Regions from separate parts of the Pseudoduganella sp. GW821-FHT11H04 genome, predicted to be linked through region 2. Evidence: predicted binding sites of a transcription regulator. Region 2 holds the regulator's gene; each other region holds the start of a gene.
The links. Region 2 encodes FNR, which switches genes on or off when oxygen is low (the NO sensors DNR and NnrR bind a similar motif). Its sites were predicted from a motif close to TTGATNNNNATCAA; they were not measured.
Positions count from the first base shown of each region.

Region 1: the regulator FNR is predicted to act here: its motif matches at 7,310-7,323, upstream of AC1RTP_RS16675 (universal stress protein).
Region 3: the regulator FNR is predicted to act here: its motif matches at 7,992-8,005, upstream of AC1RTP_RS13425 (glycine-rich domain-containing protein).

Region 1 is NZ_JBXARE010000007.1:29,427-39,517, forward strand. It holds gene AC1RTP_RS16620 (FAD-dependent oxidoreductase) at 1-8, opposite strand, end outside; gene AC1RTP_RS16625 (2Fe-2S iron-sulfur cluster-binding protein) at 5-271, opposite strand; gene AC1RTP_RS16630 (NAD(P)/FAD-dependent oxidoreductase) at 264-1,385, opposite strand; gene AC1RTP_RS16635 (4-hydroxyproline epimerase) at 1,388-2,323, opposite strand; gene AC1RTP_RS16640 (helix-turn-helix transcriptional regulator) at 2,434-3,189, shown strand; gene AC1RTP_RS16645 (glutathione S-transferase family protein) at 3,186-3,785, opposite strand; gene AC1RTP_RS16650 (ABC transporter ATP-binding protein) at 3,787-4,515, opposite strand; gene AC1RTP_RS16655 (ABC transporter permease) at 4,505-5,263, opposite strand; gene AC1RTP_RS16660 (cupredoxin domain-containing protein) at 5,251-5,688, opposite strand; gene AC1RTP_RS16665 (SCO family protein) at 5,685-6,266, opposite strand; gene AC1RTP_RS16670 (ABC transporter substrate-binding protein) at 6,263-7,279, opposite strand; gene AC1RTP_RS16675 (universal stress protein) at 7,380-7,823, shown strand; gene AC1RTP_RS16680 (CehA/McbA family metallohydrolase) at 8,047-10,091, shown strand, end outside.
Region 2 is NZ_JBXARE010000019.1:81,734-91,824, forward strand. It holds gene AC1RTP_RS26240 (cyanophycin metabolism-associated ABC transporter) at 1-413, shown strand, start outside; gene AC1RTP_RS26245 (cyanophycin metabolism-associated DUF1854 family protein) at 406-870, shown strand; gene AC1RTP_RS26250 (bacteriohemerythrin) at 952-1,338, shown strand; gene AC1RTP_RS26255 (MerR family transcriptional regulator) at 1,384-1,836, shown strand; gene AC1RTP_RS26260 (carboxymuconolactone decarboxylase family protein) at 1,787-2,164, shown strand; gene fnr (fumarate/nitrate reduction transcriptional regulator Fnr) at 2,282-3,058, opposite strand; gene AC1RTP_RS26270 (response regulator transcription factor) at 3,160-3,795, opposite strand; gene AC1RTP_RS26275 (sensor histidine kinase) at 3,788-4,891, opposite strand; gene AC1RTP_RS26280 (response regulator) at 4,888-5,301, opposite strand; gene AC1RTP_RS26285 (sensor histidine kinase) at 5,298-6,788, opposite strand; gene AC1RTP_RS26290 (TraR/DksA family transcriptional regulator) at 6,964-7,224, shown strand; gene AC1RTP_RS26295 (hypothetical protein) at 7,221-7,871, opposite strand; gene AC1RTP_RS26300 (ATP-binding protein) at 7,974-9,911, shown strand.
Region 3 is NZ_JBXARE010000005.1:82,727-92,817, reverse strand. It holds gene AC1RTP_RS13465 (GGDEF domain-containing protein) at 1-959, opposite strand, end outside; gene AC1RTP_RS13460 (helical backbone metal receptor) at 1,026-1,799, shown strand; gene AC1RTP_RS13455 (HPF/RaiA family ribosome-associated protein) at 1,803-2,159, opposite strand; gene AC1RTP_RS13450 (DUF1345 domain-containing protein) at 2,214-2,858, opposite strand; gene AC1RTP_RS13445 (MFS transporter) at 2,874-4,097, opposite strand; gene AC1RTP_RS13440 (CDP-6-deoxy-delta-3,4-glucoseen reductase) at 4,156-5,181, opposite strand; gene AC1RTP_RS13435 (SDR family oxidoreductase) at 5,194-6,078, shown strand; gene AC1RTP_RS13430 (hypothetical protein) at 6,572-6,814, shown strand; gene AC1RTP_RS13425 (glycine-rich domain-containing protein) at 6,890-7,873, opposite strand; gene AC1RTP_RS13420 (CHASE domain-containing protein) at 8,210-9,994, opposite strand.

The DNA.
Region 1 (10,091 bases), on a different contig from region 2:
TCAGTCATGCCGCTGCTCCCGTCTTCACGTCCATGCCTGGCAGGCAAAGCGTTTGGCAGGACAGCACGTGGGCCCGGCCATTAATCGTTACGCGGCACTCCTGGCACACGCCCATGCCGCAAAGCGGCGCCCGCGGTTGCCCGCTGACCGAGCGGCGCGTGATGCCCGCCGCGTCAATGGCTGCGGCGCATGCGATGGCGGCGGCGACGGTGGTGCCGACGTTGACGGACGTGCTGCAGCCGTCGATGGTCAGAGCGATGAAATCAGCCATATGCCCTCCCCTGCGCGCTGAATCGGCTTGGCAAGTAGGGTTGCGAATCGATGCCGGCACGGCTGCCGACCATCTGTGCGACCAGCAGTTCAGCTGTCGCGAGCGAGGTTGTGATCCCAAGCCCTTCGTGGCCAGTCGCCAGCCACACATTGCTGCGCGAAGGGTCTGGGCCGATCAACGGCAAGCCATCCGGCGTTGCCGCACGAAGGCCTGTCCAGCAACGCAGGACGTTCAAGCCTGCCAGCGCTGGTACGTATTCAACCACACGGGCCAGCATGCGCGCCATCATCGATGGTTCTGCCGCCATGTCGACCGTATCGAACTGTCGCGAGGAGCCGATCAGCACTTGCCCGGTCGGGCGCGGTTGGAGATTGAACGCCACCGATTCTCCATCCGAAGCATGGGCGCTCTTGATATAGCCCAGCTCCACCAGCTGGTGACGGATAAAACCGGGATAGCGGTCGGTAATCATGACGTGGCCCTTCTTGGGGCGCAGCGGCAAATCCGGCGCCAGCGACAGACAACGGGTGCCCGCGGCCAGCACAACCTGCCCCGCCGACAGGCGCGAGCCGTCTGCCAGCACAACACCGCCCTGCTCCAGCGCCACCACTTCGCCCATCACGAGCGAGGCACCACGCGCGACGGCCCGCGCCAGCAATATGCGTGCGCTCTTGGGCGGATACACCAGGCCATCGCCTTGCACCAGCAGGCCGCCGGCCAGGCCGCGACGCAATTGCGGTTCGAGGCTGTACAACTCTTTCGCACCGATTACGCCGCATTGCAAACCATGTGCGGACATCGTTACAGCCTTAGAGCGCGCGGCTTCCAATTCTTCGTCATCGGCGGCCACCCAGATGGTGCCGCAGTTGCTGTATTCGTGGCGTTGCGGCTGGCCTTCGACCAGGTCCGCCCACAATTCCAGCGAATGGGAGCTCAGGGCCAGCTCGGCCTCGTTGTCATCCATGGCCACCAGGTGGCCCATACCGGCCGCCGTAGCACCGCTGCCAACTGCATCGCGTTCGATCACAGTCACGCGTAAGCCCTGCGCGGACAAGGCATCAGCGCATGCAGCGCCGATTATTCCCGCGCCGACGATCAGGACGTCAGGTTTCATGATCAGCGAATGCCCCATACAAACGGATCGCTCGGGTCCAGCACCAGGGTCGACGTTGCATTGACCCAGGCCTTGCCGCGGATGCTAGGCAGCACGCGGTCACCATCAAGGCGATACGAGCCTTCGAACACGGAGCCGACGATGCTCTCCTGGCGCCAAACTTCACCTTCGGCCAGTTTGCCGTCGGCAGCCAGGCAGGCCAGCTTGGCGCTGGTGCCGGTGCCGCATGGCGAGCGGTCGTAGGCATTGCCCGGGCACAGTACAAAGTTCTGGCTGTCGCCCAAGCCGCTGCGGGAATCTGCAAAGAGTTCGATATGGTCTATCAGCGCGCCGTTATCGCCGGTGATGCCCTGCGCTTCGAGTGCATCCATGATGGCAGTGGTGTAGTCGGACAACTGGCGCACATTTGCCAGGTCCAGCTGCTGGCCGTGGTCGGACACCAGGAAGAACCAGTTGCCGCCCCAGGCGATATCGCCGCGCACCACGCCGTAGCCAGGCACCTCGACCGGCACGCCGGCAGCCTTGCGCCACGATGGCACATTATTCACGGTCACGCTGCCGTCTTCGTGCAGCTGCGCCTCCACCACGCCAACCGGTGTGTCGATGCGGTGCACGCCCGCACTCAGGCGCCCCATGAAGGCCAGCGACGCCACCAGGCCGATGGTGCCATGACCGCACATGCCCAGGTAGCCGACGTTGTTGAAGAAGATGACGCCAGCGGCACAATCGGGTGCATGCGGTTCGCACAACAGCGCACCCACCAGGACGTCCGAACCGCGCGGCTCGCACACTACGCCGGAGCGGAAGCCGTCATGTTCGTTGCGGAAGCGCGACAGGCGTTCGTTCAGAGGGCCGCTGCCCAAATCTGGGCCGCCGTCAATCACCAGGCGGGTCGGTTCACCGCCGGTGTGGGAATCGATAATGGCTATGGTTTTCATGCTTCACATCTTATGCCTTCCCAGGGCCTCCGTCTTGCATCGCAAGGACGCTGATGATGACGAAATCTGCACAATCGTGTAAAAATGGACAAATTCATCGGGAGAGCAGCATGACAGCACATCTTTTACATAGCGCGGCGCGCAACGACCTGGCTTCCAGGATAGGCGACGTTTTCTTCTCCGAGCCATTGTTCGACGCCCTGCCAGATGTGGTGTTCTTTATCAAAGACCGTGAAGGCCGCTACGTGGTGGTGAACCAAACCCTGGCCCGCCGCTGCGGCATGAAAGACAAGGCAGGCTTGCTGGGCAAAACGGCGAATGAAGTCTTTGCCGCGCCGCTGGGCCAGCGCTTCCAGGCCCAGGACCAGTCCGTCCTCGACGAAGGAGTGCAAATCGAAGACCAGCTCGAACTGCACCTTTATCCCAACCGCGATCCCGGCTGGTGCCTGACCCAGAAGCGCCCCCTGCGCGATGCCCACGGCGCCATCGTGGGCCTGGCCGGCGTGTCGCGCGACCTGGCGATGGCAGACCACAAGAATCCGGCCTATCACAAGGTGGCCGATGCGGTCCGTCTAATCCATGACAAATACGGCGAGACCCTGAGCTTGCCGCAGCTGGCGCGCACCGCGCATATGTCGGTGGCGCAGATCGAACGCTATTTCGAACGTATCTTCCACCTCACGCCGCGCCAGATGATCATCAAGACCCGGCTCGAAGCGGCATCACGCATGCTGGCCGGCGATGCGAGCGTGTCCGACATTGCGCAGGCTTGCGGCTACGCCGACCACAGCGCCTTCACTCGCCAGTTCCGCGCCACGGTCGGCGTCACACCGAGCGAATACCGCCTGCTGTTGCGCGACGCTTAAGCGATGCCGTTGCGGCCGAATTCTCTGTAGCCGGGGCGCTCAAGCAGGCGCTCGACGTAGGTGTTGACGGCCGGGTAGTCCGGACGTTCGATGGGGGTCATCAGCCAGCGGTTCAGGGACAGGCCGAGGACGATATCGGCCAGCGTGAACTGCGCTCCGGCGGCAAACGGGCCACCGAGAGCCAGATGGCGGTCGAGGATGCCGATGTTGCGGGTCCATGCTTCGGCGCTGGCTGCGATTTGCACTGGGTCGGTAAAGGCGGGACTTTGGCGCACCAGCGCCATGAAGGCGTAGCGCCAGGATGCATTCAGGTCAGTGGCCTGCCAGTCCATCCATTGCTCGACGCGGGCGCGGGCCTGGGGCTCAAGTGGCAGGAGATCGTGGCGCCCTGCCTTGCTGCACAGGTAGCGGCAGATGCTGTTCGACTCCCGCAGCACGAAATCGCCATCCACCAGCACCGGCACCAGGCCGTTCGGATTCAGTGCCGCGTGTTCCGGCTGCCATTCGATGCGCTCATATGGCATGCCTGTTTCGGCCAGCGTCCACAGTACTTTGCGTACATTGATCGAAGTTTGCTTGCCAATGAGTTTCAGCATTTTATAAGCCCAGTTGCGAGAGGATGTCTTCTTTCAATTGTTGCAGCTCCGGATTGGACAGCTTGCGCGGGTGCGGCTGTTCGACCTTGAAGCTAGCCTGGATGCGGGTGGGGCGCGGCGAGAGCACCAAGATGCGGTCGGCCAGGTAGATCGCCTCCTCCACATCGTGCGTGATCAGCAGCACGGTGTGGCGTTCCTCCGCCAGCACGCGCAGCAGCTCATTGCGCATCTTGAGGTTCATCAGCGCGTCCAGCGCGGAGAATGGCTCGTCCATGTAGAGGATTTCGGGCTTGACCACTAGCGCACGCGCGATCTCGGCGCGTTTCAGCATGCCACCGGACAGCTCGTGCGGATAGGCGTTCTCGAAACCCTTCAAGCCCACCATTTCGGCGTAATGATCGGCCAGTGCCGCTTTGTCGCCATGATCATTGCCATTCAAGCCGAACATCAGGTTCTGCTGCACCGTTAGCCACGGGAAGACAGATCCGTGCTGCGAGATCACGATGCCTTTCGGGCTTGGTTTGACCAGCAGATGGCCGTCGATCTTCACAGAACCTTCGTCGGGATGCTCGAAGCCGGCGACGATCTTCATCAGCGTGGACTTGCCGCAGCCCGAAGGCCCGACAATCGCCACGAACTCGCCATCGGCGATTGAAAAATCGACCCCGTCGACCACCGGCAGCGCGTTGAACTTTTTCCTGAGCTTGTTGACGACAATCTTAGCGTCCATAGCGCCACCTTACGACTTTGAGTTTTTCCAACAGACGCATGATGCCGTCCAGCGCCAGGCCAATCAGGCCGATGATGATCATGCCGGCGATGACGAGGTCATAGCGGTTGCCTGCGTTACGCGAATCGATGATCAGGTAGCCCAGTCCGGAGCGCAGCGCAATCATTTCCGCCGCCACCACTACGAGCCAGGCTACGCCGAGCGAAATGCGCATGCCGACGATGATCTCCGGAAGCACGGCCGGCACAATCACCTGGCGGAACAGCTTTGCGCGTGAGACGCCGAAGTTTTCCGCCGCACGCAGGTAGCGCTTTTCAATGGTATGCACGCCGGCTGCCGTCTGCACGATCATCGGGAACACAGCCGCGATAAAGATCAGGAATACTGGCGAGGCGTTGCCAACACCGAACCACAGGATAGCCACGGGAATCCAGGCAATTGGCGAGATCGGGCGCAAGATCTGGAATACAGGGTTCAGTGTACGGAACGCTCCTTCCACACGTCCCATCCAGAGCCCCATCGGAATCGCCACGGCGGTCGCCAGCGAAAAGCCCATCCCCACCCGCATCAGCGAAGCGCCAATGTGCTCCCACAGGCTGCCATCCTCCACCAGCTCCATGGTGCCGGTGACCACTTGCGCAGGCGTCGGGAAAATCAGGCTTTCGGTGGCGACGACCGCGTACCACCAGACAGCGACAATCGCCACCAGCACCGCCAGCGGCGGCCATATCTTGTTCAGTCTTTCCATGCGGCTTTCGATATCAAAAATTGCAGGCGCCATTGCAGCCGCTGCCAGCCAGCTTGCGGTGTGGCCTTGACCACGACCGTCATCTGGCCGCTGGCGTGGGCGGTGCAGGCGAAGGGATGATCGCCGGCCTGCTCGAACGGCAGGCGGAAATCCTGGCCCGGCATGATCAGCACGGGGCCAAAGATTTGGGGCACGGTGTCGCTGTTGCGGAGCAGGAGAACGTCATTCACGCCGAGCACCAGCGTGATGGTGTCTGGAAGGATCTCCGCTTTCTCTCCCGCCATGCGGCGTGCCCAGGTACCTTTGGGGATCTCGAACAGGGCGTCGCGCGAGACTGCCTGGATCGGCGCGTACGCGGCCCAGCCAAGCGCGCCCGCAACGGCGGCTGTCAGCAGCAAGACAATGACGGCCAGCCGACGCTTCATTTGCCCTGCGCCAGCAAAGTCACGTCGTGCACAATGTCGTCTGCCGGGCGGCCGAACGGCATCAGCGCGCGCAATCTGCCTTGCGGATCAATAAAGTACAGGTAGGACGAATGACCCATGGTGTAGGCGGTCTTGCTGCCTTCGACCATTTTCTTCGTCGCCGAGATGCCGTAGGCACTGCGGATGGCGGCCATCTGCGCTTCGCTGCCAGTCAGCCCGACGAAGCTCGGGTCGAACTGCTCAAGGTAAGCCTTCAGCTTCGGCGCAGTGTCGCGCTGCGGGTCGACGGTAATGAAGACCACCTGCAGCTTATCGGCCAGTGGGCCGAGGCGTTCGCGGGCCTGCTTCAGCAGCGCCAGGGAAACCGGGCATACGTCGGCGCAGCTGGTGTAGCCGAATTCCAGCACCACCACTTTGCCGCGGTATTTATCGAGCGCGAAATCCTTGCCGTCGGCGGCTTTCTGCGCGATCTGCGGCGCCATGCGGGGCGGATCGAAGGTGCCCGATTTGAGCTTATCTGCGGCGTGGGCAAGGCCCGCTGCGGCCAGCAGCAGTGCGAACAGGCTGCGTTGGATCATAGGGCGATGCTGACAGGTTTTATGGACTTGACGAAGCTCTCGTCCACATAAGTCTCATAGGCCACGGGACGCTTGAGGGTGCCGGCTTCGATCGAGAGCTGCATCAGCTCATCGAATTCCGAACGGATCATGCGCAAGTCGCCGTAGGTGACGCGGTCGGCCGGATTGTCCATCACGAACTGGATCACTTTCGGATCCTGGTTGAAGAACTTACGCGTGGAGGCTATTTTGGCGGCCTTGGCGCGGTTCGCCGGCGTGGCGTCGAGCCAGTTTCCTGCGGCCTGCACGTGGTTCACCAGGTCCTGCACCAGTGGGCGGTTTGACTTGATCAATTCTTCGCGCACGGTCAGCACGCAGCAAATATAGTTGCGCCACTCGTCGCGGGTCATCGACAGCGGGCGTGCATAGCCGGCTTTCTGGGCCGCGGCGCCGAATGGCTCGCCGGTGCAGTAGGCGTCGACCGCGTTGGCATATAGTGCGGCCGGCATGTCTGGCGGCGCCATCTCGATGATTTGCACGTCTTTAGGCGACATATTCTCGCGCGCCAGCATCTTGCGCAGGAACAGGAAGTCGACCGCAAAGCGGCTTGGAATGGCGATACGCTTGCCGCGCAGGTCGGAAAAACGCTTGTAGGCCGAATCGGTGCGCACCATGATCACGGCGCCCGAACGGTGGCCCAGCGAAACGATCTTGAGCGGGATCTTCTTGTCGGCAAGGTCCATTACCAGGGGCGCCAGCATGTAGGCGGCCTGGATGCGGCCCGTCATCAGGGATTCTTTGATCTCCGGCCAGCCGCTGTATTTGCTGTACTCGAAAACGTCGCCGCGCGCACTACAGGCGACTGGCAGCGTGAGGTTGCAGGTAACTGGCAGGCCGCCCACCACCAGGGGATCGGCCGCACGGGCCAGGGATGGCAGCAAGGCGCCGCCGAGTCCCACGGCCGGTAGCGCTAACGCACCACCCAGCAATTGGCGCCTGCGATGGAAATGTTCAAGTTCGGTCAAGGTTGGCATCTGAACATTCTAGCACTACCAAATCGAAACTTGACCCAGGTCATGGCAAGGCCCCCTCACGGCGCGGAAACTGCCTATATCAACCCGATGGGAGCCAGCCATGTTCAAACATATCCTCTTCCCGACCGACGGATCGCCGGCGTCCAGCGCCGCCCTGCATTCTGCCATCAAGTTTGCCCATGAAGCCGGGGCGCGCGTCACTGCCCTGCATGTGATCCCGGAGTTCCACATCTTCACCTACCACCCGGAAATCCTGGAGGACACACGCGGCGTCTACCTGAAGGACAGCGAAGTCCATTCGGCAGCCGTGCTGGATGAAGTGGCCAAGGTCGCCAACGACTACAACGTGCCGTGCGACGTGGTGCAGCGCCGTTCCGACCAGCCTTTCGAAACTATCGTTGCGACGGCGATCGACTACGGCTGCGACCTGATCGCGATGGCGACTCATGGTTACAAGGGCGTGCGCGGCGTGTTGCTGGGGAGCGAAACGCATCGCGTGCTGTTGAATACTCCGGTGCCGGTGCTGGTGTTCCGGCCACAGTAAGCTGCGGCTAATACGCCACAGCCGCAAACACCATCGCTAGGAGATTTATGACCGTTCCGTCACACTAGTCATGCAAATTCGGACAATCCGGACGTCTTGTTTAAATTGGGACAATTCAAACCGGTATATAAGGCCTTCGTCTTAATCGCCAAGGATTTCCGTATTTGTCCGCCGTACCGTGCTGCTGCATATTCTCGCCAACTATCACAGCACGGGGAAAACCATGACTTTCGCACTTCGCAAACTCGCACTGGCCGCAGCGCTGGCCACTATCGGTACCGCACAGGCGTCCACCGCCGACCACCAGGAATTCGAAGCCACGCTGCACGCGCCTTACCGCGCTGTCGCCGGCGCCAACGAGGCGCGCAGCTTTAAACTCGAATTCAGCTTCCCTCACGCAGAAAAGGCACAGGCAGTCAGCTGGGTGCTGGAAGTGGTCGCACCTAACGGTAATGTGGTCGAACGCTGGACCGGCGTCGAACAACTGAAAGACAAGCCCGTGTCCGTCAACGTTGAATGGGCCGGCCGCAACCGCCGTAACGCGCTGGCCAGCGGCATATACAAGGCACGCCTGCGCGCCATGTCGGAAGATACCCAGCGCGGTATCGCATCCGGCACCGATGCGGTACTGCGCCGCCTGGCCGCACCCGAAGCCGAAGTGGAAACACAGGAATGGGAAATCGCCATCGGCCAGCCAAAGCCACAGCCGCAGCAGGCCAGCGCCGATGCCCCAGCCATCATGGCCATGGCCGCCGCGCCATCCTCCCTGCCCTACACCGTCTACTTCGGCAACCTGCACAGCCAGACAAACCACAGTGACGGCGGCGGCGCGCTGTCCAGCTGCACCGGCGCACAGAATCCGCAATCGGCGGCCTACAGCCCGACCGACGCGTTCAACTACGCCAAGGCGCATGGCCTGGACTTCCTGATGGCGTCCGAGCATAACCACATGTACGACGGTTCGGATTCCACCAACACCTCCGCCAATCCGGCGACGGCCAAGGCGCTGTACCAGTCCGGCCTGAGCATGGCAGCGAACTTCAATGCCGCCAACCCTGACTTCCTGGCGATCTACGGCATGGAATGGGGCGTCATTTCCAATGGCGGCCATATGAACATCTTCAACTCGAACGAGCTTCTGGGCTGGGAGAGCAACAGCTCCGGCCAACTGCTCGCCGATACGTACACCGCCAAGAACGATTACGCCAGCCTGTACACCCTGATGAAACAGCGCGGGTGGCTGGGCCAGTTCAACCACCCATCGACCAGCGGCCAATTCCTGGTCAACGGCGTGGCGCTTGGCTACACGGCAGACGGCGACGAGGCCATGGCGATGTGCGAAGTGATGAACACTTCCGCCTTCTCGACCAACACCACCGAGACCGAAACGAGCCGCAGCAATTACGAAGGCGCCTGCAAGAAAGCGCTGGAAGCAGGCTTCCACGTCGCCTTCAGCACAGACCAGGACAACCACTGCGCCAACTGGGGCGCGTCCTACACCAACCGTACCGGCGTTCTGATCCCAAACGGCACTGCCCTGAGCACCACCGCCTTCATGGACGCGATCCGCGCCCGCCGTGTGTTTGCGACCATGGACAAGACTTCGCAACTGGTTCTGACCGCCAACGGCCATATGATGGGCGAGCGCTTCAACAATACCGGCACCCTGAACCTGGTGGCGAACTTCTCCAGCAGCAGCGGCAAGACCGTGTCAACCTCGGAAATCTATGAAGGCGTCCCTGGCCGCAACGGCACCGTGACTCTGCTCGCGTCTACCGCGAACACCACGATTACCCCGGCCGATGGCGCCCACTTCTACTACGCCAAGGTGACCCAGTCCGACGGCAATATCCTGTGGTCGGCGCCGGTGTGGGTAACCCAGGGGGCAGGCGGTGGCGGCGATACCACCGCGCCGACCGTGAGCGCAAGCAGCAGCGGCACCAGCGGCACCATCACCTTCAGCGCCAACGCCAGCGACAACGTCGGCGTGACCAAGGTGGAGTTCTACGTGGACGGTGCACTGAAAGGCACGGACACCGCTTCGCCATGGAGCTACGCCTTCAACTCCAGCGGCGTATCCAACGGCAGCCACGTGCTGACCGCGAAAGCATTCGACGCCGCCGGCAACAGCGCTACTTCCGCTGCGGTCAACTTCAGCGTGAACAACGTGACTGCGCAGCAGCTGGTGCTGAACAGCGGTTTCGAATCGGGCGCCACCAACTGGACCGCTAGCAGCGGCGTAATCACCAACGACGCTTCCGAGTCGGC
Region 2 (10,091 bases):
ACTTCATCCTGCGCCTGCCGCAAGGTTACGATTCCATGGTCGGTGAACGCGGCCAAGGCCTGTCCGGTGGTGAGCGCCAGCGTATTTCGATTGCACGCGCACTTCTGATCGACCCGCGCATCCTGATTCTGGACGAAGCCACCGCGTCGGTCGACTCGGAAACCGAAAAAGAAATCCAGAAAGCGTTGGACAACCTGGTCGCCGGCCGTACCACGATCGCCATTGCGCACCGCCTGTCCACGCTGCAGCGCGCCAATCGCCTGGTGGTGATGGACCGCGGCAAGGTGGTCGAAGAAGGCCCGCACGAAGAGCTGATGGCCAAGGAAGGCGCCTACTTCCGCCTCTACCAGGCGCAGGCACGTAACGTCGATACCGACATGGATGACAAAGCAAAGAGCCGTGAAGATGATTAATTTTACTTTGAGCCGCGACAGTTTCGGCAAGCTGAACCTGATCGACGCCAACGGCGTTCTGCACGAAAGCGTGTCCCCTGTGCGCGCCTTCCCTATCCAGGCCCCGGAAGAAGGCCTGTCGCTGGTCAATACCGACGGCAAGGAAGTGGCCTGGCTGGACCGCATTTCCGACCTGTCGCCGGAAATGGCCGACGTGGTGCGCGAAGAGCTGGCTGGCCGTGAGTTCATGCCCGAGATCAAACGCATCGTCGACGTCGGCAGCTACGCCTGCCCATCCACCTGGAAGGTCGAGACCGACCGCGGCGAGACCGAATTCGTCCTGCGCGGCGAAGAAGACATCCGCCGCATCGGCAGCGTGTCGCTGCTGGTGTCGGACAGCCACGGCATCCATTTCCTGATCCGCGACCAGTACACGCTGGACAAGCACAGCAAGAAGATCCTCGACCGCTTCATGTAACACCCCCGAAAATTGACCTGGATCATGTGCCGTCCTGTTTCCGGACGGCACAATTAGCGCTCCCCAATATGGAGCGCTACCATGGATTCCATCGTCTTCGGCCCCGACCTGGCATTAGGCATTCCCGAACTCGACCAATCGCACCGCATCGTTTTCGACATGCTCGACGCAATGGAAAATATGCCGCGTCCAGCCTTCGACGAGGCCTGCCGCGAACTCGCGAAAGAGTTCATCGAACACCTTCGGGCGGAAAACGGCCTGATGGAGCGCATCGCCTATCCTGCGGCCCAGGCGCACCGTGCCGCCCACGGCAACCTGCTGGAACGCATCTCCCGCGTCCTGCGCCTGCTGCGCGACGACGACGAAACCACCGCCCGCCAGATCATCAGCACGCTACCGGACTGGATCGAAGCCCACATCAACACCATGGACCTGGCGCTGGCGGTTGCAGCATCTCGCCTGGCGTAATAAAGTGATTGACTTAGAGCGCGCTCGAACTTCTAAGATCACCCCATGGAATCCCATCTGAGCATAGAGGAAGTCGCCAAACGCACCGGCCTTACCGCCCACACGCTGCGCTATTACGAGCGTATCGGCCTGATCGCCCCGGTTGGCCGCGCGGCTGGCGGCCAGCGGCGCTATGCGGCCTCCGACCTTGCCTGGATCGAATTCCTGCTGCGTCTGCGAGCCACGCATATGCCAATCGGCAAAATGCAGGCTTTCGCAAAACTACGTGGCGCTGGGGACTCCACGGCCGGCGAACGGCGCCAGATGCTGGAGCAGCATTTGGAGGACGTGCTCGCGGAAATCGAAACGTTGCGGCAATCGGCCGCCACGCTGCAGTGGAAAGTCGAGCATTACCGCTCTTTGGAGCAGTCCCTGGCGTCAGGTTCAACCACTAATGGAGGAATTGCTGATGACCACCAACCCAAACCGTTACGAGCGCGGACTCGAAAAACTGCGTGAGATCGATGGCGAGATCGGAGAACGCGTTGTAGCAAGCCTGGCCGAGATCGCGCCGGATTTTGCCCGCTACCTGATCGAATTCCCGTTCGGCGACATCTATTCCCGCCCCGGCCTCGACCTGAGAAGCCGTGAAATCGCGGTTGTCGCCGCGCTAACGGCAATGGGCAATGCAACGCCCCAGCTCAAAGTCCACATCCAGGCTGCGCTCAACGTCGGCGTGACGCGTGACGAAGTCGTGGAAACCATCATGCAGATGGCCGTCTACGCCGGCTTCCCGGCCGCCCTGAACGGCCTGATGGCCGCCAAAGAAGTCTTCGCGCTGCAATAAAGAAGTTCTTCACGAAATACCGGGAACTATGGGCTCGCTATTCCGTGAAGAACCATAAAAAAGGGGCAGCTGAGCTGCCCCATACACCCCCTACAGGTGAGAAAGCTGGTTCGTGGATCAGGCGACGGCCGCGTATTCTTGCGCCATGCCGCCGGAAGACATGACTTCCAGCTTGTTGCGGTCGATGATGCGCAGGTCGCGGTTATTCAGGACGATCGAGCCATCCTGGCGCAGGCGGGCCAGTTGGCGGCTGACGCTTTCCACGGTCAGGCCGAGGTAGCCGCCGATATCTTCACGCGACATGCGCAGCTGGAAACTGGTCGAGGAGTAGCCACGCTGGGCATAACGGCCCGCGAGGTTGAGCAGGAACATGGCCAGGCGCTGCTCGGCGCGCATATGGCTCAGGAACAGCATTACAGACTGCTCGCGCTGGATTTCGCGGCTCATGGTGCGGTGGAATTGCTGCAGCAGGCCCGGGATCTGCATCACTAATTCTTGCAGGCGGCTGAAAGGGATTTCGCACACTTCGCTATCTTCCAGCGCCACAGCATTGCAGGAATGCTGGCCGTTACCGATCGCTTCCATGCCCAGCAGGTCGCCGGCCATGTGGAAGCCGCCAATCGTCTGTTCGCCGCGCTGATTCACCTGGACGGTCTTGAAGTGGCCAAAACGCACAGCGTACAGGCTGTGGAAGCTGTCGCCGGTCTGGTACAGCGGCTCGTCGCGCCCCACGCGGCGGCGGCGTGCGATGATCTGGTCAAGGCGGGCGACATCGTCTTCGGCCAGGCCTTGCGGCAGGCACAGTCGATTGAAACTGCACAGCGAGCATTTTGCAGCGACTGGTGCGCAGGATTTGGTGGCGTTTGCAGGGGTGATTGGGATGACCGGGCTCATGATGCTGCTCCTTGTTTTCGATGGGAGAAGTATCTCCCTCGGCATCATTTCCCGGTATCAAGCATCCTGTGTAGTTGTTGTAGTGGATCCCCTACAAGGCATCAGATCAGTCCATGCTCCAGAGCGTAGCGCGTCAGCTCAGCATTGCTGGACATGCCCATTTTCTCGAGGATGCGGCTGCGGTAGGTGGTCACCGTGTTCGGGCTTAAATGTAGTTTTTCCCCTATGCGAACCAGCGACTCGCCTTGGGCGATAAGCTTGAAAACTTCCAGCTCACGGTTCGAAAGCTCCTCGTGGTCGCCGCTTGGGCCGCCCCCAACCAGGGTTGCCAATTTTTCAAGCAGAGCCGGGCTGACATGCTTGCCGCCGGATGCCGCCTTGCGCACGGCCTCGATCAGGGTCGAGGTCGGGGCATCCTTGGTCAGGTAGCCGGAGGCGCCTGACTTAAGCGCCCGCACGGCGTAAATCTCTTCCGAATAGGTGCTGAGCACCAGCACCGCCATGCGCGGGTATTCGCTGCGCAGGCATTTCAGCAAATCCAGTCCATTCTTGCCCGGCATTTTGATGTCGACCAAAGCGACGTCGAAACTCCGCTCAGCCGCACGTTCCATGGCTTCCACGGCGTTGCCGGCTTCGCCCTCCACGCTGATATCGGTCGCCGTGCCCAGCATCAGGCGCACGCCGTTGCGCGCGATAGCGTGGTCGTCGACCAGCAATACGGTGATCTTGTCACCCATTTTTATCCTCCAAAGGCAGGCGCAGTTGCAGGGTCGTACCCTGCCCCGCCTTGCCGCTGATATTCAGCTCGCCGGCGAAGCGGCGCGTGCGTTCGTGCATCCCGAACAGGCCCCACGATTCGCGGTCGGACAGGCCGGCGCTCTCGATGCCTTTGCCATTGTCTTCGACTCGCAGCACGACACAGTCGCCATCACGGTCCACAATCAAGCGCGCTTCGCTCGCTTCGGCATGGCGCACGACATTGGTCAGCGCCTCCTGGGCTACGCGGAACAGCATGGTGCTACGTTCGGCATCGAGTTCCAGAGCCATTGCAGCGGGCGTGATGTTGCAGCTGCACTGCAACCCGCTGCGCTGGGCCACCTGCTCCGAGTACCACTCCAATGCGGGCCAGATGCCCAGTTGGTCAAGGACGCTGGGGCGCAGGTCGGTGATCACGCGGCGCACGGTTTCAATCGCGTCCTGCGCCAGCTTGGCGGCGTCGTTCAAAAGCGGGTCGGACTGTTCTCCGCCGCGCTCGATCGCCACCGAGATATAGGCCTTGATGCCGGTCAGCAGGCCACCCAGTTCATCGTGGATTTCCTGGGCAATGCGGGTGCGTTCGTGTTCTTTCAGTTTTTCCTGGTAGGCGGCCAGCTCGCGCAGCTCTTTCTGCGACTGGCGCAGCACACGCTCGGCCTGCAGCTTCTCATCGATCAGGCGCTGTTCACGCAACAGGCGGTCAATGGCACCGGCAAGGAAATCCAGGTAGCGGCCATCGCTGTCCTTGACCAGGTAGTCGCGCGCACCACGCCGCATGGCTTCCGCCGCTACGGTGGCGCTGTCGGCGCCGGTCAGCATCATCACGGGCATAGTGGGCTGAGGTTCGCCCTGGTCGGCGGCCAGGCGAGCCAGGAATTCCAGGCCAGTCAGGTCCGGCAAGTGGTAGTCGAGCAGGATGCAGTCGGGCTTTTCGCGCAGCGCGATATCAAGACCATCCTGGCCGCTTTCCGCTTCGAGCAGCTCGCAGCTGAAGCCCGGCGCCTGCGCAAAGGCGCGGCGGCAAGCGATGCGGTCAACAATATCGTCCTCGACGATCAGGACCCTTACCGTACTCATGGCAGCTCGCTGATGGTCCAGTACAGGTTAATCGAGCGCACCACCTCAACGAACTGGCGGTAGTCGACGGGCTTGGTCATGTAGCCGGCCACGCCGAGGTCGAAGCTTCGCATCTTGTCCTGCTGCTCCTCGGATGTGGTCAGCACTACGACAGGAATGCGTCGCAGGTTTGGATCCTGCTTAATGTTTTGCAGGAACTCGATGCCGTTCATGATCGGCATATTCAGGTCCAGCAGGATGATGCAAGGCTGCTCGCTGCCTGGTTCGCGGAGGTATTCCAGTGCTGCTTCGCCGTTCTCAGTCGATACGACACGATTGCCCACGTGGACTTCTTTAAGTGCGCGCATGATGGTCATGACATCGACCTGATCGTCTTCAACCAGCAGGATTGGCTTGCTCGTATTATTCATTCCTTGTTCTTTCTTTTCTTTGGCAGGGTGAAATAGAAAGTGGTGCCTTTGCCCAACTCGGACTCCAGCCACACCCTGCCCTGGTACATTTCAACAATCTTTTTCACTAATGCCAGGCCGACGCCAGTGCTCTCGACCCGGTCGCGCGGCGCCAGCGTCTGGAACAGCTGGAAAATGCGTTCGAAGTGGCGTTCGGCGACGCCTGGGCCGTTGTCGGTCACGTGGAAGCGCCATTGGTCGCCTTCATCGGTCCAACCCACCGCGACCTCGCCCTGTGGCTTGTCCATGTATTTGACTGCGTTCGATACCAGGTTGTGGAACAGCTGCTGGATACGCGTCGGTTCGCCGACCACGGTCGGCATGCCGGGCATGACGGTGACCTTGATATTTTCCGGCGGCGCCAGCAAATCCACCACTTCCGCCACGAGCTGGTCCAGCTTGACCGGTACGGCCGCTTCCTTGATGCGGCCAACGCGTGAGTACTGCAGGATGCCGTCGATCAGGGCGCCCATACGGTGCACACGGTTGATCAGCAGGCGCATGTGCTCCTTGCCTTCGTCGTTGAATTTGTCGCTGTAGTCGTGGGCCAGCCAGTCGGCCAGCGAGCCGATGCCGCGCAGCGGCGCCTTCAGGTCATGCGAAACGACGTAGGCGAAATTGGTCAGTTCTTCGTTGGCGCTGGTCAGCTCCTGCAGCAGTTGCTGGGCCTTTTCTTCAGCGTGTTTGCGCTCCGTGATGTCGCGCACCAGGCCGGTGAACATGCGGCGCCCGCCCAGCCACATCTCGGTCACGGCCAAATCCATCGGGAACAGGCTGCCATCGCGGCGCTGGCCCTGGACTTCGCGACCTTTGCCGATGATGCGCTTTTCGCCCGTCGTCAGGTAATGATGCAAATAGCCATCGTGCGCTTCGCGGTGCGGCGCGGGCATCAGGATCTTGACGTTCTTGCCCACGACTTCGGCTTCGGGATAGCCAAACATGCGCTCGGCCGCCGGGTTTACGCGGTCAATCGTGCCGCGTTCGTCGATGGTAATGATGGCGTCTACCGCCGTCTCGAAGATGGCGCGCATGCGCGCTTCGCTCTCCTGCAGCGCGCGCTCGGCTTGCTTACGGGCGCTGATGTCGTGGATGGTCGCCATCACCATCGGCTGCATATCATTGTCAGGCAGCGGCGACAGGCTTACTTCGACCGGGAATTCGGTACCGTCCTTGCGGGTGGCGAAAAGTTCGACCCCTGCGCCCATGGCGCGCGGGTGCGGGCGCTCGAAGTAGCTGCCACGCAGGCCGACGTGGCCGTGGCGGAAGCGCTCCGGGATCAGGGCCTCCAGTGATTTGCCTTGCAATTCGCCGGGACCGTATCCGAACAGGGTTTCAAGGGCTGGATTGACCAGGACCAGTTGGCCGTCCTTGTCGATGATCAGCATTGCATCTGTGGCCGATGCCAGCAGCCACTGCAGGCTGCGTTCCGCAATCGTTGAATGGGTCAAGGCCGGGTCCTGTCGGTTGTCAAATCCTGTCATCCTATGATTGTAGCGCCCCCGTGGGCAAGTGGCCAAACTGGGGCTTTCCTGTATATCTTGACCAAACTTGACCTAGGTCATGCGGGCTTGGTGACGGGGTTCACGATGCCCGTTAAAGTGGCTCCAAAAATGGAGACCAGCCATGTTACCTGATGAATTTGACCGTTGGACTGCCGTCCTGCGCCAGCGGCGCGAGGTGCTGGCAGGACGTGATTCCGCCGAAGTGGCGGCAATTGATGCCGCCCTCGCACGGCTGGAAGACGGGACATTCGGCCAATGCCAGCGCTGCGGCCTGGCGATTTCGTCGGGACGCCTGCATGCGCAGCCCAGTGCCGCTACTTGTCTTGCGTGCCAGGAACTGCAGGAACATCAGCGCGCCTTCATTACCCTGCCGGCAGCTTAACGCGGCTTCCTTACATAGGGCTTGCACGCCGCCCCCCTGCCCTCTGCTCCGTTGCAGATATTACGCCGGCATTGGACAGCACCCAGCATCCCAGGCGCGGGACAGCGCCTGAAGACTCCCGCATATTTTTGTTCGTACGCCGCACGCTTGCGTAGCGTCGACGTGTCCGGCTTCACGTAAGGCTTGGCCGCTGTGACGCGCGCCACGCCAACGCTGCGCTGCGACACCGGAGCGGTTGTGCGACGCGCAACCTGGCGCCGGACCGGCGCGTGGCGCGCCGACAAAGCGGCTGATGGCTGCGACGCCAGCGAATTCGCAGGCGCCAATGCGGGAGAGATTTCTGCCGCAGCCTGTACTGCGGCGGGCTGGCCGGCAGGGAGCGACTGCACTACGCTTGCGGGAGATGGCGTGACCGGCGCCGGCAGCGTGGCGGCAACCGCCATCATGTCGCGCTCCACCGCTACGCGCTCAAAGAGGACAACAACCCCGCCCACCAGTCCCGCCAACAGCGCGCCGCAAGCCATCCAGAAGGCTGGACCACGCCACTCGCCGAGCGGTGCGCGCGGCTGACCGGCGCGACTGTCTGCCGCATCCTCTGAAGATGGCGCGGGTTCCTCAGCCCCACTCTGCGCGTGCTGTTCCGTCATACGCAAAACTTAGCAACATTTGCATCCGCATGTCGCATGCTTGTAGTGACATTGCCAACTGGGCTAAGATAGTTACTCGGATGCAAATGGGAACTACCCCGAATGAAAAGCTTCCAAGGCTTCTTCCGTGATCTGGGACTCCAGCGTAAATACTTGCTGGTGTCTCTCTTTACGACGATTGCGGCGATGCTGGTAGCACTGTTTGCCCTCGCCAGTTATGACGTGCTGGTAGCCCGTCCCCGCATCGTCAGCGAAATGAGCAGCCGTAGTGATTTGTTGGCGATCAATTTCGATGCCGACTTGAATTTCGTTGACCGCAGCAGCGCTGTCCGCAAACTCGAGTCATTACGCGCCAGCCCCGAGATTTCCCAAGCCTGCCTATACACCGCCGACAAACGCGTGTTCGCGCATTTCAATCGAGATCGTGCGGCGCCGTGCGTTTGGCCAGGGCCGCTGGAACAAAGCGGGCACATTTTCGACGGTTACGAGCTTTCGATCTTGTCCCCGATCCGCTTTGAACGCGAGACAGTCGGATACCTGGCGCTCGAATACCAGCTGCCATCTACCCTGGAACGGATGCGCCAATATGGCCTGGTGCTCGGCGTAGTCTTCCTTGCCTTATCGTTCGGTGGCATCCTCTACTCCTGGAGTTCGCGTCGCCTGGTCACCACGCCGCTGCTCGCACTTTCGTCCGTCGCTGACGAAGTTACACGCGAGCAGCGCTACGACCTGCGTTCGCCGGTCGCAAGCCAGGACGAGGTAGGCAGGCTTGCAAGCGCCTTCAACGCCATGCTCTCCACAATCGCTGCGCGCGATGCGGCCTTGCGCCGCAGCCAGGCACTTCTCAATAACATCGTCGAGAAATCATCGGCCGTGATTTACGTGAAGGACCTCGATGGCCGCTACCTGATGGTTAACCACAGTTTCCGCATGCTGCTACCACCAGGATCGCCGGAACCACTTGGGAACACGGACGACGTCCTCTTCGCTCCTGAGATGGCGCAAGCCGTACGCCAATCCGATCGCGCCGTCGTGGCAAGCGGCCGCGCCTCCAGCCACGAAGAAACCTCGGCCGGCACTATAGGCGGGCCGCGCACCTATATCTCCGAGAAATTCCCGCTGATCGATGAATTCGGCCAGATCTGGGCCTTAGGCGGTGTCTCCACCGACATTACGGATCGCAAACGCAGCGAACTGGAACTGGAGGACCTGGTCAACGTACGCACGCGCCAGATCGCCGATACCAACCGCGAACTTGCCGACTCGCTCGGCAACCTGCAGCGAGCGCAGGAAGAGTTGGTCCGCAGTGAAAAACTCGCCGCCCTGGGCTCCCTCGTTGCCGGCGTGGCGCATGAACTGAATACCCCAATCGGAAACAGCCTGCTGGCTGTCAGCACCTTGCTTGATCAGAGCAACGCGTTCGCTGCCAGCATCGAATCTGGCGTCAAGCGCTCCACCCTGCAAAACTATATTGGAGACGTCAACAACGGCAGCCAGATCGTGCTGCGCAACCTGCACCGCGCTGTAGACCTGGTCGCCAGCTTCAAACAGGTGGCGGTGGACCGCGCCACTTCGCAATGCCGCGAATTTCAGCTCGACGAACTGGTATCCGAGATCCTCCTCGTGCTGATGCCAACCTTTAAGAAGTCCGGTGTCCGCGTGAACCACGAGATCCCACCCGGAATCGTAATGACCAGCTACCCCGGGCCCTTCGGCCAGGTGTTGATCAACCTCGTTAACAATGGCCTGATCCATGCCTTCGAAGGCATGGAGAATGGCGAGATCAAGATCACGGCAGAAGCAGTTGGCGCCGGCTTGGTAGCGGTCGCGGTGCGCGACAACGGCATCGGCATCGCGCCAGAAAACATGGGGAAGATCTACGACCCATTCTTCACCACAAAGCTTGGCCGTGGCGGCTCCGGCCTGGGCCTGAACATCGTCTACAACATTGTGTACGGCCTGCTTGGCGGGCGTATCGACGTTAAAAGCGCCCTCGGCGAGGGCACTAGTTTTATCCTGACTCTACCTACCAGGGTTTGACGAAAAACACCTCGAAGCCGGTTGCAGATAAATATTAATGTTTTTTTAAAACTGTTTCTTGAAAAACCCCTGGCCGAGCACTACGATGTAAATCCAGCCGATTAAATCATCGGCCCTGTTTCCGAATATCCTCCCTTCGTTATTGCACCTTACTTTCGCGCTAGGTATTTACCCTGCGGG
Region 3 (10,091 bases), on a different contig from region 2:
ACGCAGTTGCGGCCGGCTTCTTTGGCGCGGTAGAGGGCGGCGTCGGCGGTGGCGATGAGGGCGGTTTCGTCCTGGGCAGGGCTTAGCGATGCGACGCCAAAGGAACTGGTGATGTGCGGCAGGGGCTGGCGCATGTCGCTGAACACGACGGCTTCGCGCATGCGCTGGCATAGGCGGCCGGCGACCGCTTCGGCTACCTGTACGTTCGTGTCGGGCAGCACCACCATCATTTCTTCGCCGCCGTAGCGTACGGCGAAGTCGCTTGGGCGTAGGGCGCCTGTCAGCACTTGCGCTGCGGTGCGCAGGGCCTGGTCGCCTTGCAGGTGGCCGTGGCTGTCGTTGAATTTCTTGAAGTGGTCGATGTCGAGCATGATCAGCGTCAGCGGCTGGCCGGTGGCCTGGGCGCTGGCGACCAGCTGCGGCAGGAAGTCGTTCAGCCAGGCGCGGTTATACAGGCCGGTCAGGCCGTCCACCATCGACAGCTGGCGATAGAATTCGCCGAGCTTCTGGCGGCGACGCAGCTGGGCGTTGGCGGCGCGGATGCGAAAGGACAGCATGCGCAGGAGGTTGCGGGCGACGCCATTCGCTGCGTCGATCAATTGCCAGGCGAGCTCGGATTCGATCACCAGCAGTTCGCTTTGCTCGAGCGCCGTGATGGCGGCCTGGTTGGCTTCATCGTCAAGCACTGCCTGTTCGCCTACGCTTTCGCCGGGGAGGATTTTGCTGATCGTGGTGCCGTCGGACATGCCGGTACTGGTGTCGGCGGCAACCGAGAGGGCGCCGCGCAGCACGATGAAAAGACGGGCGCGTTGCGGGTCGGTGATTACCTCGCCCTGTTCGACTTGCACGATCGGGCAGTCTTTCAGCAGCGGTGCGACGCGGACGCTGTCTGCGCCGCGGAACAGTTGCAAGGACTGGATCTGGTAAGCGGATGCGCCGAAGGCGCCAATCGGTTTCAAGGTGAACTTTCTTACTGCGGTATCAACAGGTGTTAATGATAGCCTAAGTGTGGTTCAATATCGGCCATGAAATACACCGATATCCTTGGCACGCAACACGCGGCCGATCCAAACGCCCGCATCGTCTCGCTGGTGCCTTCGATTACCGAGCTTCTTTGCGACCTGGGACTGGCCCCGCAGCTGGTGGGCCGCACTGGTTTTTGCATCCATCCCGCGGACGTGGTGCGCGATATCCCGAAAGTGGGAGGCACCAAGGACGTCAATATCGAGAAGATCCGCAAGCTGGCGCCGACCCACCTGGTGGTGAATATCGATGAGAACGAAAAGCCTACGGTAGATAAGCTGGCGGAGTTTGTGCCGAATATCGTGGTCACGCATCCGATCGAGCCGCGCGATAACCTGGCGCTGGTGCAGTTGATGGGCGGTGTGTTTTGCGCGCAGGAGAAGGCGGATGCGTGGTGTGCGGAATTCGAGCGCGAGCTGGCGCAGGTGCAGCCGGGCCGTGCACAGCGCGTGCTGTACTGCATCTGGAAAGACCCGTGGATGACGGTGTCGCGCGATACCTATATAGCCCGCATGCTGTCCATGATCGGCTGGTCGATTCCGGAATTGGGCGACAAGCGTTATCCAAGCTTCATCTGGGACGAGGCGCTGCTGCGCGATATCGACCAGGTGCTACTGTCGTCCGAGCCTTACCGCTTCACTGAAGAACACGTGGATGCGTTGGAGCGCCAGATCGGCAAGCCGGTGCAACTGGTGGATGGGGAGATGATGTCCTGGTACGGCAGCCGTGCCTTGCAAGGTATCCGATACCTGAAAGGCCTGGCCGCCGCGGGCTAAGGATTATTCCTCAGCCTCTTCGAAGTTGGGCTGTGCGGTATGGCGTTTGCCATCGTTCAGGCGGCCCAATGCGCTGTCGATGGCTCGTTGCAGCTTGTCTGCTGCGCCGTGGATGGATTGATGCAGGGTTGCGTCGTGGTCGGTGACGGCAATCGGCTGGTAGCCGTTGACGCGCGCCTCGATCATGCAGCGGATATCTCCGTCAGAGGACTTCTGGGCATTGCCTTCGCTGAGGTGGACGTCGACGCGTCCGATGTGCTCGCCGAACCGGTGGAGTGCAGTTTTGACCACTTCTTTCACATGGTCGTCCAGGCCTGCAGTACGTTCGATGGTTTTGTCGGAGTTCACACTGATTTGCATATACAGCTCCCGTTTGTTAACCAAAACGTGTTGCCACGCGATTTCATCATACGCCTACATCAGCGAAGCCGCCATATTCACAAATAGACCCAGGATAAGAAGATTGAAGAAGAAGCTCAGCACGGACTGGGCCAGCACCAACCGGCGCATGGAGGACGAGGCTACCGATACGTCCGAGGTCTGGGCGGCGACTGCGATCGTGAACGAGAAATACAGGAAGTCCCAGTAGTCCGGCTGGGTTTCGCCGCCGGGGAAGGACAGTGGGCGCTGGTGGCCGCGCGCGCTGTAGTACAGGTGGGCGTAGTGGAAGCAGAACAAGGTGCCGACCAGGAACCAGGAACCCACCAGTGTCAGCACCACGAAGGCATAGTGCGGGCCGCGCTCATTGACCGCCATATTGCGCAGGCTGGCCAGTTCGGTGCTGAGGGCGGCCATGCTCATGACGGTCGCCACCACCAGGCTGGCCAGGATGACGGATCCTTTTTCATCCTGCTGCGCCGAGATGCGCCTTACCGTGCGGTGGTCGGCGCGCATCATCATCCAGGCCATGGAAATCAGATAGGTCCAGACCGCGATATCCCAGGCCGACAGGGCGCGCACCAGCGGCTTGAGCGATGAGGGCAGCAGCACGCCCGCCACGATGCCGACGCCGATAGCGGCGCTCAGGTGGGGACGGCTGCGGATCATGTGGTAGGCCATGTCGTTCTTATAGTACTACTTGTCGTGGTGTGGGAAACGGTCCATGCGCGACAGGATGGGGAAGCGCCATGCCCAGATACCGGTCACGGCCAGCGTGGCTACGCCGCCGAAGATCACGGCGCGGGTCAGGCCCAGCCAGCCTGCGGTAATGCCCGATTCGAATTCGCCCAGCTCATTGGAGGCGCCGATGAACACGGCGTTGACAGCGCTGACGCGGCCGCGGATTTCGTCCGGTGTTTCGAATTGCACCAGCAAGTGGCGCACGTAGACGCTGATCATGTCGCCGGTGCCGAGCAGCAGCAGGCATATGAGTGCGACGCTGAAGCTGGTGGTAAAGCCCAGCATCACGGTGCAGACGCCGAAGACAGCAACGCCGCCGAACATCCAGGCGCCAACGCGGCGCGTGATCGGCCAGAAGGCGAGGGCGATCGAGCAGATTGCGGCGCCGGCGCCTGGCGCGGTACGCAGCAAGCCAAGACCGGTGGGGCCGGTGTGCAGCACATCATGCGCCAGGGCGGGCAGCAGGGCGGTGACGCCGCCAAACAGCACGGCAAACAGGTCGAGCGAAATCGCGCCGAGCATGATGGGGCGCGACCAGACGAAGCGCATGCCTTCCATCACGCTGTGCCAGGTGGCAGGTTCCTTACGTGTCGCTTGAGGGGCGGGACGCGTGAGCATCATCAGCAGCACAGCGAGCAGCAGCATGGTGGAGGTGACGGTGTACACAGCGGCGGGGCCGTAGATGTACAGCAGGCCGCCCAGCGTTGGGCCGAGGATCACGGCGACCTGGAAGGTGGAGCTTGCGAGTGCGACGGCGCGGCTGAATTCTTCGGTCGGCACCATATTCACCACGACCGCCTGGGTAGCCGGCATCATGAAGGCGCGCGCGCTGCCGTACAGCGCCAGCACGGCAAAGATCGGCCATACCGCGCCAAAGCCGCTGTGCGTGTAGCCAAGCAGCGCCAGCCCGCATACCAGCTGGGCGCCGAGGCAGGTGGCAATGATGTTGCGGCGATTGTAGCGGTCGGCCGCATGGCCGGCGTACAGGATCAGCAGCAGGAAGGGCGCGAACTGCGCCAGTCCGATCAGGCCGAGGTAGTAGAGGTTCTTGGTCTGTGCGTAGACTTGCCAGCCGATGGCGACGTTCTGCATTTGCACGGCGATGGTGCCGAGCAAGCGGGCTGACAGGTAGAAGGCGAAGTTGCGGTGGCGGAGGACTGCGAAACCGTTTGATGGCATACGTTTGGCGTGCTATGAGGCGCTGCGCGCCCCATGGCACGCGGCGCATGGGTGGAACTTAAGGTTGTTGAAGGTCTGCTTCGGAGGTGAAGGCGTCGGCGAAGAACTCTTCTTCCGGCAGCTTGCAATCCTTGACGAAATCGCGCTTGGCCGATTCAACGACGATCGGGGCGCCGCAGGCGTAGACTTGGTGGCCCGACATATCCGGCAGGTCGTCAATTACCGCCTGGTGCACGAAGCCGGTACGGCCGGTCCAGTTTTCTTCCGGCAGCGCGTCGGAAACCACCGGCACGTAGCTGAAGTGCGGGATCTCTTGCTCCCACTGGCGGCACAGGGCATCCATATACAAGTCCTGCGGACGGCGGCCGCCCCAGTACAGCGTCATCGGGCGCTTGGAACCGCTGGCGCGTTCATGTTCGACAATCGCCTTGATCGGTGCGAAACCGGTGCCCGATGCCAGCAGCACCATCGGCTTGTCGGAATCGTCGCGCACGAAGAAGGTTCCCAGCGGGCCTTCAAAGCGCAGGATGTCGCGCTCCTTCATGGTGCTGAACACCTGGTCGGTGAACAGGCCGCCCGGCATGTGGCGGATGTGCAGGCTGATCGCACCGCCTTCCGGTGCGGTGGCGATCGAGTAGGCGCGGCGTTTGCCGTCGCGCAGCAGGAATTCGAGGTACTGGCCGGCCTTGTACTGGAAGGTTTCGTTGGCCGGCAGTTGCAGCGTCAGCACCATCACGTCCGGCGCCATCTTTTCCAGCGCGTTGACGCGGGTCGGCATCTTCTTGATCGGGAATTCGCCGCTGCCCACCACTTCGCGCGCCTGCAGTACCAGGTCCGAATGCGGGATGGCGCAGCAGAACAGGGACATGCCGGCCGCTTCTTCTTCCTCGCTCAGGGCGCGGCGCTGGTGCGCCTTGTGGCTGACGGAGCCCGACACCACCTTGCCTTTGCAGGAGCTGCAGGCGCCATTTTTGCAGCCGTATGGCAGGCCGACGCCGGCGCGCATGGCCGCGGCCAGGACGGTTTCGTCTTCTTCGCAGCTGAATTGGTGGCCGCTAGGCTGAACAGTAATTTGGAAAGACATACAATCTTAAAAATGGAAATCAGTAAAAAATTCAATAAGCCGCGCCTGCTGGTCCTCGGTTGCGGCGATGTGGGCATGCGTTTGCTGCCTTTGGTGCGCGATCACTACCGCGTATTTGCCGTCACCAGCCAGCGTGAGCGCTTTGCCGAATTGCGTGCGGCGGGCGCCGTTCCGCTGCTGGCCGACCTGGACCAGCCTGCATCGCTGCGCCGCCTGGCCGGGCTGGCGCAACATATTGTGCACCTGGCTCCACCGCCGGGCGAGGGCAAGCTTGATAGGCGCACCCGCAATGTGACCGCCATTTTACCTGACCGGGCGCAAGTGGTTTATGTGAGCACCACAGGGGTGTACGGCGACCTGGACGGGCGGCTGGTGGATGAAACCCAGACGGTGGCGCCCCGCAATGCCAGGGCGCTGCGGCGGGTCGATGCTGAAAGCGTGCTGCGGAGCTGGGCGCGCCGCTCCCAGGGGCGCCTGTCGATCCTGCGGGTGCCGGGCATCTACGCGTCTGACCGCCTTCCTATCAAACGGCTGGAGCAGGGCACACCGGCCTTGCGGGCGGAAGATGATGTTTATACCAACCATATACATGCCGACGACCTGGCGCGGGTGGTGCTTGCCGCACTGAGGCGTGGCGCGGCGAACCGGATCTATCACGCCGTGGATGACACGGAACTGAAAATGGGGGACTATTTCGACATGGTGGCCGATCATTTCGGCTTGCCGCGTCCACCACGCCTGGATCGTGCCGCATTGGCGCAGGCGGTGGCGCCGACACTGTTGTCCTTCATGTCGGAGTCGCGCAGGCTGGCAAATCGGCGCCTGAAAGAAGAATTACAGGTACGGCTGCTGTATCCGGATGTTGCAGCAGCTTTGAGTTGCATCAAGCGCTTGTGATGCTGCAGGCGCTATCTTGTGCCAATGTCTGCCAAGGAGGCCGCCATGTATAGCCACCCCACCAAGGAGCAAGTCCGCGTTTATCTTTCCCAGCGCGGCCATGCCCATCTGCCGCCGCCTTCGCCGGAGGAAATCAGGCGCCGCCTTGACTGGCGTCCGGAGTACACTCCCATGCCGGCAGCCCTGATGTATCTCCCTCCGGCCCTGGTCTGGGTCACGTTTGCCTGGCTCTGTTTGCCTTTTACTTTGGCAAGAAACGACCAAAAGTAGCCTTTTTGTTAAACTACCTTAATTCCTAGCACAGCTTTGCGCGCTAGAATCTATCAAAATCTCACGACAGTTGCCCCGCATTAAGCGAACGGCAATAAAACGGTGTATGATTACGTCCGTGTGCCGAAAATTGCGTCAATAACGGCTTTTTCTGGCGCTCTTTGTCGAAAATTCCGCCAATAATTTTGTTGCGACTGCGCAACATATTGAAAAAGTACTAGTCATGAGCTCTCTGAAAGAAATTACTGCCTCGTCGTCTTACAATCCAAACCGCGTTCTGGACGCCATCATTGAAAAGCTGCAGCTGAAAAACGATGCCGCTCTGTCCCGTGCCCTGGAAGTTGCGCCACCTGTGATCTCCAAGATCCGTCACAACACCCTGCCTATCGGCGCGACCATCCTGATCCGTATGCATGAAATCAGCGATTTCAGCATCCGCGAACTGCGCGACCTGATGGCGCACTAAGTTTTCGCCCGGACGTAAAAACGGCCGCACCTGCTAGCAGGTGGCGGCCGTTTTTATTTGCTCGTATAGCCGGGATCAGGATGCTGCCAGGCGTGGGCGGGCGGAATAGAACAGGTTTTGCGATGCAGCCTGGGCTTCGGCGCTGACGCGGCCGGAGTAGGCGGTTTTCGCTTCAGTGGACACGCGGCCGGAGTAGGCCGTTTTCGCGTCAATTGCTACGCGGCCCGAGTAGGCGGTCTGTGCTTCGGCTGCCACGCGGCCCGAGTAGGCGACTTTCGGCGACGCTTCTGCGGCTACGCGGCCCGAATACGCGACTTGTGGCGCGGCTTCGACAGCCACGCGGCCAGAGTAAGCGACCGCTACGCGACCGGAGTAGGCCACTTGCGGTGCAGCGTTCGCGGCGACACGGCCGGAGTACGCGACTTGCGGTGCGGCTTCGGCAGCGACACGGCCCGAGTACGCAACTTGAGGCGCGGCGTTCGCGGCGACACGGCCGGAGTAAGCGACTTGTGGTCCCGCTTCGGCAGCGACACGGCCCGAGTAAGCGACTTGCGCGCCGGCTTCGGCGGCGACACGGCCCGAGTAAGCGACTTGTTCGCCGGCTACGCGGCCAGAGTAAGCCACTTGCGCCTCGTCGGCTGGTGCTGCAACGCGGCCCGAGTAGGCGACTGCGCTACGCAAATAATCCTCGCCGAAGGTCTCTTCATACAATTCCTTCATGCGATTCCCGACGCGCTCATGCGCCTCTTCGTCATCTTCGCCGCGCAGGCCAATGTATGGGAAGTGGTGCAGGTAATACCCGAACACATTCTCGCAATCGATGAAGTACTTCATCGTATCGAGGATGTGGTAATGCCAGAAAATATCGACATCCATCAACGGAGCAGTCTGCTCGTTGGGGAAGGTTTTCATCAGGTAGAGGAAGCGGCGGTATTCGAATTCAACAGCATTGACCTTTTCCAGCGACCAGCCTTCGCCAGATTCCACATGCATCAATTTCACCTTGATAGGTTCCAGATCGAGGTCGGCAATAGCCTTGAAGCTTTCAGCTGAAATCATGAGTGACATCCCTTTAAAGTGAACGTATTTAAGACCGAAGGAGAGAGAAAAGACGCCGTTCTAGGGGGCTGGTATTTGTTGCCAGGGCATCTGTGGCGTTCGGAGTTGGGAACGCGTGTTGATGTAGATCAACTAGCTCAAGTATAGACTTCGCCCCCGCCAATGCAAGTAACAATTTAAGCGTGCGCGGCATAAACAACACAGCATAAGCTCCTTTTAAATCAATAGCTTGTCGCGTCGTCAAATGTTACAAATGCATTTTTGCTGAGCGGGGGAAAGAGAGTTTGATAAGGATCAACAACGGCGCGGTCTTTTCCTACCGAGTGGTATAAGAGCCTAAGCGCTCAGACGCATGTCTTCGGCCGGGGCAATGCGATAGCCGATGGGGACGGCAATGCTGACGGTGGTGCCACCGTGGGTGAGGCTATTAATAGTGCAATTCCCGCCAAGCAGGCTGATGCGTTCCTCGATGCCGACCAGGCCGAAGGAGCCAGCCTTATGCCGGCTGGCCGTGTTGATGCCGATGCCGTTATCGCTGATGGTCATGCGCAGCATGCCGTGCGACTGATGGAGTTCAACATGCACGACGCTGGCGCCGGCATGCTTGTGGATGTTGCTCAAAGACTCCTGCAGCACGCGGAAGAAGGCCGTGGCGCAGTGGTCATCAACGCCATGGTCGGCTACCGCATCTTCCACGAATTCGCACTTGATGCCGGAGCGCAGGCGGAACTGCGCGATCTGCCATTCCACTGCCGCCGATAAGCCCAAGTCCAGTACGTTCGGCCGCAGGTCGTTGATGATTTGCCTGACGCTGCGTATGGTGTTGTCGATCTGGTGCAGCGTGGCGCGCGCCCGCGCGTGCAAGCGAGGGTGGGTCTTTTCGGTGCGGGTGGCGAGGATGTCGGCTTCGATTTTCAGGGCCAGAAGGTTCTGGCCCAGGTCATCATGGATCTCGCGCGCGATGCGTTTGCGTTCTTCTTCCTTGATATGGTCAGCGTGGGCTGCGAGGCGGCGTAGCCGATGGTGCGACAGCTGCAAGCGCGCCTGGCTGTCGCGCAGTTCGCGCGTCATGGCCCGCGCCATTTTCAGGGCGCGGCGGCGGGATGAAGCAAGCGTGACGAACAGCGCGTAAATCAGTACGCTGGCGCCAAAGCCCATGCTCGCCGCCAGCATGGGCAGGAACTGGTCGAAGCGCGAATACAGCGCGAGTTTCGGTACGCTGAACTGGGCTTGCCAGGTGCGTCCATGGAATTGCACCGGCAGGGCCGTGATGAAATGCTCACCGTTCGCACTGACTGCGCCGGGCTGGCTGTCGAACAGCCATGTGCCCGGCTTGCCGTCGCTGGTTCCGTCGCGCAGGGCTACGCGCACCGCACGCACCGGCATTTCGCCGAGCGCCGATTCCACCAGGCGCGGCACGCTGAAGCCCAGGCCCACCGAACCAACGCAGGCCGCGCGGCGTTCGGCGATGGTCGCCATCGGCATGCCGTTGCGGTAAATCGGGATGCGCATGGCCATGCCGACATGGCTTGGGGCGCTGCGCAGTGGGATGGGTTGCCCGGAGCTGCTCATGATGCCCTGGTCGCGGGCGGTGAACAGCGCCTCCGCTACGCCGGGGCGGGCCGCGATGTCCAGGCCATAGCGGTCGCCAAAGCCTTCGAGCGGCTCGATCAGTGTCAGCACCGCGTATTCGCGCCGCTGGCCGCCGGGATGGAGCCGGTATTCCGGATACAGGCTGTCGTTCAGCTGGCGCTGGTGTGCTTCCGCCGCCGGGCGCTGGGCTTGCGTGTAATACTCGGCGAAGTTGATATTGTCGATAGCCGGGTAATTGTGTTCGAGGTCCAGGCCGCGCACGTAGCGGTGGAAGCTCTCCCGGGTCACTTCGCCGCCGGCCTGGAAGTAGCTGGCGGCGGCGCGCAGCACGTCGGTATAAGCCTTGATGCTGGCATTAATATTGAATTGGGTATTGCGGGCTTGGTTCTGGAAGCGCTCGCGTGCCTCGCTTTCCACCGAGCGGGTCGCTACGGTGTAGAGGCTGGCGCCAACGCCCAGCGATAGCGCGACACCCAGCCACCACAAGGGCTTGGCGGGGGCGAGCAAGCTGAACTGGAGGCGGGACATTGCCTGACTATAAGAATTTCCCCAGTTCAAGGTCAAGTTGCAAAAATACCACTTTGATTGAAATCAAACCAACATGAAAAAAAGCCGCCCGGAGGCG